DNA from 2 places in the Brachybacterium rhamnosum genome. Region 1 is predicted to be linked to the other one. Evidence: predicted binding sites of a transcription regulator. Region 1 holds the regulator's gene; the other holds the start of a gene.
What was found. Region 1 encodes HrcA, which represses chaperone genes, less so after heat shock. Its sites were predicted from a motif close to TTNGCACTCGNNNNNNNCGAGTGCNAA; they were not measured.
Positions count from the first base shown of each region.

Region 1 (4,002 bases):
GGGAGCCGTCGGCCCCCACGACGCGGTGGCAGGGGACGATGATGCTGATCGGGTTGTGGCCGACGGCCTGGCCGACGCGCTGGGCGAGGCCCGGCCCGCCCAGCTCGCGGGCGATCTCGCCGTAGGTGATGGTCGTCCCGTAGGGGATCTCGCGCAGCCGGGCCCAGACCCGTTCGGAGAACTCGCCGCCGGCGGTGCGCACGGGCACGTCGAAGTCCGTGCGCTCCCCGTCGAGGTACTCGCCGATCTGGATCGCGACCGCGGAGAGCACGGGATCCTCGCCCGCGGCGACCTCGGGGCCCTCACTGCCGGGGGCGAAGGGGTAGGTGTGGCCCGGGAAGTAGAGGCCCACGAGCGCGTCACCCTCGGCGAGGGTCGTGAGCGGGCCGAGGGTGCTCGGCAGGACGGCATGGCGTGCGGTCATCGGGACCTCCTGGATCTCCGTCGTCATGCACGGTAGTCGCCTGCCGGCGCCGTCGTGTGAGGCGGGCACGTGAGGCGGTCGCCCGCCGTGGTGCACGCCCGTGGCGAACGCCTCCCGGGGAGGGGTCCCGGGGACGCGTAAGATTGGCACTCGGCGGCCCCGGGTGCCAGCGTCCCGCCGGCGCCCCGCAGCACGGCCGCCGCACGGCACCACCGCACACGGACCAGGGAGGTGAGAGGGACGGATCCCCGCAAGCTGCAGATCCTCGGCGCGATCGTCGAGGACTACGTCGCGACCCGCGAGCCCGTCGGCTCGAAGTCCCTGCTCGAACGGCACGAGCTCGGCGTCTCCGCCGCGACCGTGCGCAACGACATGTCCGCCCTCGAGGAGGAGGGGCTCATCACGCAGCCCCACACCTCCGCCGGCCGCGTCCCCACCGACAAGGGCTACCGCGCCTTCGTCGACCACGTCGCGGCGATCAAGCCGCTCTCCACCCCCGAGCGCCGCGCGATCCGTGCGCTGCTCGAGGACTCCGGCGACGTCGAGGAGCTGCTCGCCCGCACGGTGCGGCTGCTCGCCCAGCTCACCCAGCAGGTCGCCATGGTCCAGTACCCGGCCCGCCGGCAGGCCCGCATCCGCCACGTGGAGCTCGTGAAGGTCGCCGAGTCCCTGCTGCTGGTCGTGCTCATCACCGAGTCCGGCCGCGTGGACCAGCGCACGATCCCCGTCACCCCGGGGCGCTCCGCGGAGCACTACGCGGGCATGCGCGATGCGCTGAACCGGGCGGTCGCGGGCCGTGAGGTCACCGATCTCGCCGCCCCGCTCGGGGAGCTGCTCGAGACCGTGCCGCCGATCGACCGTCCGGCGGTCGTGGAGGTCTCCGAGGCGCTGGTCGCGCTCGCGGCGAGCCGCGCCGAGGGCCGGATCATGATGGCCGGCACCGCCAACCTGGCGCGCTCCGCCGAGGACTTCTCCCGGGACGTCGAGCCGCTGCTCGACGTGCTCGAGGAGCAGCTCGTGCTGCTGCGGCTGTTCACCGAGATGCACGCCTCCCCGGGCGCGGTCGAGGTGCGCATCGGTTCCGAGCTGCGCGACCAGGCGCTGAACCAGGCCGCGGTCGTGGGCGCCGGCTACGGGGCGGGATCGCACGTCGCGATCCTGGGCCCCTCCCGCATGGACTACGTCACCGGGATCTCAACCGTGCAGGCGATCGCCCGCTACGTCTCCCGCTTCCTCGCATGACCCTCCTCCTGAACGCACCCCTCCCGACCACGCAAGGACCCACCAGGTGAACGACGACTACTACGAGCTCCTCGGCGTCTCGAAGGACGCCACCACCGAGGAGATCAAGAAGGCGTACCGGAAGCTCGCCCGCTCCCTCCACCCGGACGTCAACCCGGACCCGGAGGCCGCCGAGAAGTTCAAGAAGGTCTCCCAGGCCTACGAGACGCTCTCCCACGAGGACAAGCGCCGCCAGTACGACATGGGCGGCGGCCCGGGCATGGGCGGCGCCGGTTTCGGCGGCTTCGGCGGCGCGGGCGGCTTCGACATGGGCGACATCTTCGACATGTTCGCCGGGGCCGCGGGCATGGGCGGCCGCGGTCGCGGCCAGGGCCCGATCCCGCGCCGCCGCCGGGGCGGTGACGTGCTGCGCCGCGCCACGATCGACCTCCGCGACGTGGTCTTCGGCTCCGAGCAGAAGGTCTCCTACCGCACCGCCGTGCTCTGCGAGCGCTGCGACGGCTCCTGCAGCGAGCCGGGCACGAGCCCCACCCGCTGCACCGCCTGCAACGGCTCCGGCCACGTGCAGCGCGTCGCCCAGTCGCTCCTCGGCCAGATGGTGACCATGGCGCCCTGCCCCACCTGTGAGGGCCACGGCGACGTCATCGAGTCGCCCTGCACGGCCTGCTCCGGCCACGGCCGGATCTCCCAGCAGCGCGAGGTCACCGTCCGCATCCCCTCGGGCGTCGAGACCGGCACCCGGATCCAGCTGCGCGGCGAGGGCGAGGTGGGCGAGGCCGGGGGCCCCGCCGGCGACCTCTTCGTCGAGCTCTCGGTCAACGACCACGAGACCTTCGCACGCTCGGGCGACGACCTCGTCACGACCCTCGCGGTCCCGATGACCTCCGCGGCGCTCGGCGCGACGATCCCGCTCGAGACCTTCGACGGCGTCCAGCAGGTGGAGATCCGCGCCGGCTCCCAGCCCGGCGAGGAGTTCGTGCTCAAGGGCCTCGGCGTCACGCCGCTGCGTCGCGAGCGCCGTGGTGACATCCGCGTCGTGCTCGACGTCGATGTGCCCTCCTCGCTCACGGACGAGCAGCGTGACCTGCTCGAGCAGTTCGCGGCGCTGCGCGGCGACGAGGCGGACCGCCCCAGCCCGCGCGTGCACGGCCCGTTCGCGAAGCTCCGCGAGCGCCTGCGCGACCTCTGAGCCGCGCAGCGCGCTGACCCCCGATCCCGGCACCTGGAGCGGACATGCCCACCACGCCCCCCGGATTCCTGATCCTCGACGACGCCCTCGAGGGCGCCGCGGAGGGTGATGCGCTCACCCTCGACGGCGAGGAGGGTCGCCACGCCGCGAAGGTCGCCCGGATCGGCGTGGGGGAGCAGGTGCTCCTCACCGACGGCCCGGGCCGCCAGGTCCTCGCCGAGGTCACCGCCGCGGCCAAGGAGCAGCTCGAGCTGCGCCTGCTCGGCGATCCGAGCGCCCCGGCCCCGCGGCTCCCGCGGCTCGCCCTCGTGCAGGCGCTCGCGACGGGCGGGCGCGACGAGCAGGCGGTCGAGTCCGCGACCGAGCTCGGCGCGGATCGCATCGTGCCGTGGATCGCGGAGCGCTCCGTCTCCGTGTGGCGCGGGGAGAAGCTGCGCAAGGGCCGTGCCCGCTGGCAGGGCACCGTCCGCGCGGCGGTCAAGCAGTGCCGGCGACCGGGCATCCCCGAGGTCGACGAGCCCGTCGCCACCGCCGCCCTCGCCGAGCAGGTCGCCGCGACGACCGCCTCGGGCGGGATCGTGCTCGTCCTGCACGAGCAGGAGTCGGTGGGGCTCATGTCGCTCGTCGCCGAGCTCCGCCATGCCGGGGGAGCTGTGCCCGAGATCGTCGTGGTGGTGGGCCCCGAGGGCGGCATCGCCCCCGCTGAGCTCGACCGGCTCCGCTCTGCGGGCGCCCGCTCCGTGCTGCTGGGACCCGAGGTGCTGCGCTCCTCGACCGCCGGACCCGCCGCGCTCGCGGTGCTGAGCACGCTCGTGGGTCGCTGGGGCTGATCCCGCACTCGGCGGGAATCGGGAGAGCGACGGCCGGAGGGGCCATCGCGTGGCTGCTCGCCGCACTCCCGTCCGCTCCTGCTGGTGCTCGGCGTCGTCGTCTTCACCCGCCTCTCCCAGCACATGGCACGCGCCCCGGCCACGGAGCGCCCAGGACCCCGCCGGCTCGTGGCCGACGGGGTCCTGAGTGATGAGGGAGTCGCGGTCAGACGGCGGCGGCCTGCAGGGCCTTCGCGGTCGCGGCCTCGAGGCCGGCGGTGAGCGCGGCGGCCTTCTCCTCGCGGGCGGTGATCTCGCCCTCCACGGAGAGGTCCTCG
Region 1 covers NZ_BAAAIS010000003.1:408,554-412,555, reverse strand. The annotation lists gene ABD080_RS12005 (methylated-DNA--[protein]-cysteine S-methyltransferase) at 1-424, opposite strand, end outside; gene hrcA (heat-inducible transcriptional repressor HrcA) at 656-1,666, shown strand; gene dnaJ (molecular chaperone DnaJ) at 1,713-2,855, shown strand; gene ABD080_RS11990 (16S rRNA (uracil(1498)-N(3))-methyltransferase) at 2,900-3,685, shown strand; gene ABD080_RS11985 (NADPH-dependent FMN reductase) at 3,891-4,002, opposite strand, start outside.

Region 2 (4,002 bases), on a different contig from region 1:
CTGCTCCGCCCGCGACGAGGACGCGCCGCCGCCCGCCCTGCGCGGCAGGGCGCACGTGGTCGTCGCCTCGACCCGCGCGGCGGACGGCACCTACGAGGACCGCACCGGACCGCTGCTCGTCTCCTGGCTCGAGGGCAGGGGGCTGGAACCCGTCGTCCGCGAGGTCGTGGCCGACGGCCCCGAGGTCGGCGCCGCGATCCGTCGCGGACTCGACACGGGGGCCGACGTGGTCGTCACGACCGGCGGCACCGGCATCGGCCCCGCGGACGTGACGCCCGAGCAGACGGCGCCCCTCATCGAGCGGGAGATGCCGGGCGTGCTCGAGGCGGTGCGTCGGCGCGGGGAGGCCGCCTCACCCGCGGCGCTGCTCAGCCGCGGTCTCGCCGGCATGGCCGGCCGCTGCTTCGTCGTGAACCTGCCGGGCTCCCGCGGCGGTGTGAAGGACGGCATCGCCGTGCTCGACCCGATCCTCGACCACCTGCTCGAGCAGCGCGACGGGGCGGGGCACGAGTGAGCGCCGACGATCCCGCGATGGGTGAGGCGGCGGAGCGTCTCCGGCACGCCGGGGTGACGACCGCGGTCATCGAGGTCGCCGCGATGGTCGAGGCGGTCGCCGATCCGCGCTGCGGCGCCGTGGTCACCTTCGACGGCGTGGTCCGCGACCACGACGAGGGCAGGGGCGTCACGGCACTCACGTACACGGCGCATCCGTCGGCCCAGGAGGTCCTCGCGCAGGTGGCGCACGGGATCGCGGAGCGCTTCCCGGACGTGCGCCTCGCGGTGGCGCACCGTCACGGACCGCTCGCGATCGGGGACAGCGCGCTCGTCGCCGCGGTCGCCGCCCCGCACCGCAAGGCGGCCTTCGCGGCGTGCGACGCGCTCGTGGACGAGGTCAAGGCCCAGGTGCCGATCTGGAAGCATCAGCGGTTCACCGACGGCACCGACGAGTGGGTCGGGGCGCTCGGATAGGACGACCGCGCGCGGGTGAGGGGCTCCCGTTCACCCACGGGACACCCCCGCTCGCTACGGTGCCCGCATGCGCATCCTCCAGATCACGGACACCCACCTCTACGGCGACCCCGCCGCCCGCCACTACGACCGCATCGACACCGGCGCTGCCCTCGAGGGCCTGCTCGGGGCGCTCGGCGCGATCGGTCCCGTGGACGCGGTGGTGCACACGGGGGACGCCTCCGAGGACGGCACGGAGGAGTCCTATCGGCGCCTGCACGCGATCCTCGACCCCGTCGCGGAGCGGCTCGGCGCGCCGCTCGTGGTGACGATGGGCAACCACGACGTGAGCGCGGCCTACGCGGCGGTACGGGGTCCGGGGGCGCGGGGCACGGAGGTGCAGGACCGGGTGCACGAGCTCGCGGGCGGCGGCCGCGTCGTGGTGCTCGACTCGAGCCGGCCGGGTGCGGGCTACGGGGAGCTGACGGGGGAGCAGCTGGACTGGCTGCGCGAGGTGCTCGCGGAGCCCGCGGCGGGCGGGACCGTGCTCGCGATCCACCACCCGCCGCTCGTCGCGGCGACCCCGCTGCTGCGTAGCCTCGACCTCGAGCCGCTGGAGGAGCTCGCAGAGGTGCTCGCGGGGAGCGATGTGCGGATCGTGCTCGCGGGGCACTACCACCACGAGATGAGCGGCAGCATCGGCGGGGTGCCGGTGCACGTCGCCCCCGGGGTCACGAACGTGGTGGACCCGCTGGGGGCGGGGGAGAGCGAGCGGGCGCTCGCGCTGAGCGGGGCGAGCCTCGTCGAGCTCGGGGAGGGCGCCCCGCGGGTCGTCACCTCGGTGCTCCCGAGCGCGGGGGACACGCTCGGGGACGTCACCGTGCCGGTCTACCTGTTCGGGCCGGCGGAGGTGCGGGCGATCGCGGAGGCCGCGGGGCGCTGAGCCCGCGCCCGGCGGTCAGCGGCCCAGGCCGAGGGGGCTGACGCCCTGGGAGGTGCGGGCCTGGGTCACGGCGGCGACGTCGCCGCCCATCCGGTTGCCGATGACGGCGTTGTGCCGCTCGACGTCCTGGCCCTGCATGCGGTCGGCCATGCGGCCGAGGGCGGTGGAGAGGCTGCGGAGGAAGGTCATGGGGGTCTCCTGGTGGATCGGTCCTCGTGCGGGCCGCCCGGGGTCTCCGATGCGGCCGTGTCCCTCTTGTTGTACGCGGACGCGGGCGGGTCGTCACGGGTTCCGCCATGTCCAGTTGCCAGGTTCACAATAAGTGTGTGACCTGGGGCGCAGGAGAGTTCGCCGGGGGCGGACGTCCGGCCGTTAGCACTCGTCTTGCATGAGTGCCAGGACGGTCCTAGAGTGGTCCCCGTTGGCAGTCGAAGGCCGAGAGTGCCAGAGGCTGCCGTGAGGGTCCCGTCCCGGTCGGCACCGCGACGACGTCCAGGACACCGGGTCCCTCCGCCCAAAACTCAGCAGAGTCCATTCTTCTATGAAGGAGTGAGCCGCATGTCGGTCTCCATCAAGCCCCTCGAGGATCGCGTCGTCGTCAAGCCGCTCGAGGCCGAGCAGACCACGGCCTCCGGCCTGGTCATCCCGGACACCGCGAAGGAGAAGCCCCAGGAGGGCGAGGTCGTCGCCGTCGGCGAGGGCCGCTTCGACGACAAGGGTGCCCGCATCCCGGTCGACGTCAAGGTCGGCGACAAGGTCGTCTTCTCCAAGTACGGCGGCACCGAGCTCAAGTACGGCAACGAGGAGTTCCTCGTGCTGGGCGCCCGCGACATCCTCGCGATCATCGAGGCCTGATCCATGGCCAAGGAGATCCTGTACAACGAGGAGGCGCGCCGCGCCCTCGAGCGCGGCGTCGACAAGCTCGCCGACACCGTCAAGGTGACGCTCGGCCCCAAGGGCCGCAACGTCGTCCTCGACAAGAAGTGGGGCGCCCCCACGATCACGAACGACGGCGTCACCATCGCCCGTGAGATCGAGCTCGAGGACCCCTACGAGAACCTCGGCGCGCAGCTGGCGAAGGAGGTCTCCACCAAGACCAACGACGTCGCCGGCGACGGCACCACCACCGCCACCGTGCTCGCCCAGGCGCTCGTCCACGAGGGCCTGCGCAACGTGACCTCCGGTGCGGCCCCGGCCGCGCTCAAGCGGGGCATCGAGAAGGCCGTCGAGGCCGTCTCGGAGAAGCTCGGCGAGCTGTCCATCCCGGTCGACGGCAAGGAGCAGATCGCGTCCGTCGCGGCCGTCTCCAGCCAGGACCGCGAGATCGGCGAGCTGCTCGCCGAGGCGTTCGACAAGGTCGGCAAGGACGGCGTCATCACGGTCGAGGAGTCCTCCACGACCGCGATGGAGCTCGACTTCACCGAGGGCATGCAGTTCGACAAGGGCTTCATCTCCCCGCACTTCGTGACCGACGGCGACCGCCAGGAGGCCGTGCTCGAGGACGCCCAGGTGCTGCTGCACCAGGGCAAGATCTCGGCCGTGGCCGACATCCTCCCGCTGCTCGAGAAGGTCGTGGAGGGCGGCAAGCCGCTCTTCATCATCGCCGAGGACGTCGACGGCGAGGCCCTGTCCACGCTGGTCGTCAACCGCATCCGCGGCAACTTCAAGGGCGCCGCCGTGAAGGCCCCGGCCTTCGGCGACCGTCGCAAGGCGATGCTCCAGGACATCGCGGTCCTCACCGGTGCGCAGGTTGTCACCGCGGACCTCGGCCTGGACCTCAAGTCTGTGGGCACCGACGTGCTCGGCCATGCCGGCCGCGTCGTCATCACCAAGGACTCCACCACGATCGTGGGCGGGGCCGGCGACGAGCAGGCCGTGGCCGATCGCGTGGCGCAGATCCGCTCCGAGATCGAGAACACCGATTCCGACTGGGACCGCGAGAAGCTCCAGGAGCGTCTCGCCAAGCTCGCCGGCGGCGTGTCCGTGATCAAGGTGGGCGCCCACACGGAGGTGGAGCTCAAGGAGAAGAAGATGCGCATCGAGGACGCGGTCTCCGCGACTCGTGCGGCCATCGAGGAGGGCATCGTCGCCGGTGGCGGAAGCGCCATCGT
Region 2 covers NZ_BAAAIS010000005.1:128,583-132,584, reverse strand. The annotation lists gene ABD080_RS15915 (MogA/MoaB family molybdenum cofactor biosynthesis protein) at 1-514, shown strand, start outside; gene ABD080_RS15910 (molybdenum cofactor biosynthesis protein MoaE) at 532-969, shown strand; gene ABD080_RS15905 (metallophosphoesterase family protein) at 1,037-1,891, shown strand; gene ABD080_RS15900 (hypothetical protein) at 1,907-2,080, opposite strand; gene groES (co-chaperone GroES) at 2,450-2,746, shown strand; gene groL (chaperonin GroEL) at 2,750-4,002, shown strand, end outside.
Region 2: a site for HrcA is predicted at 2,264-2,290, ahead of groES (co-chaperone GroES). Genes of this name have one in related genera too.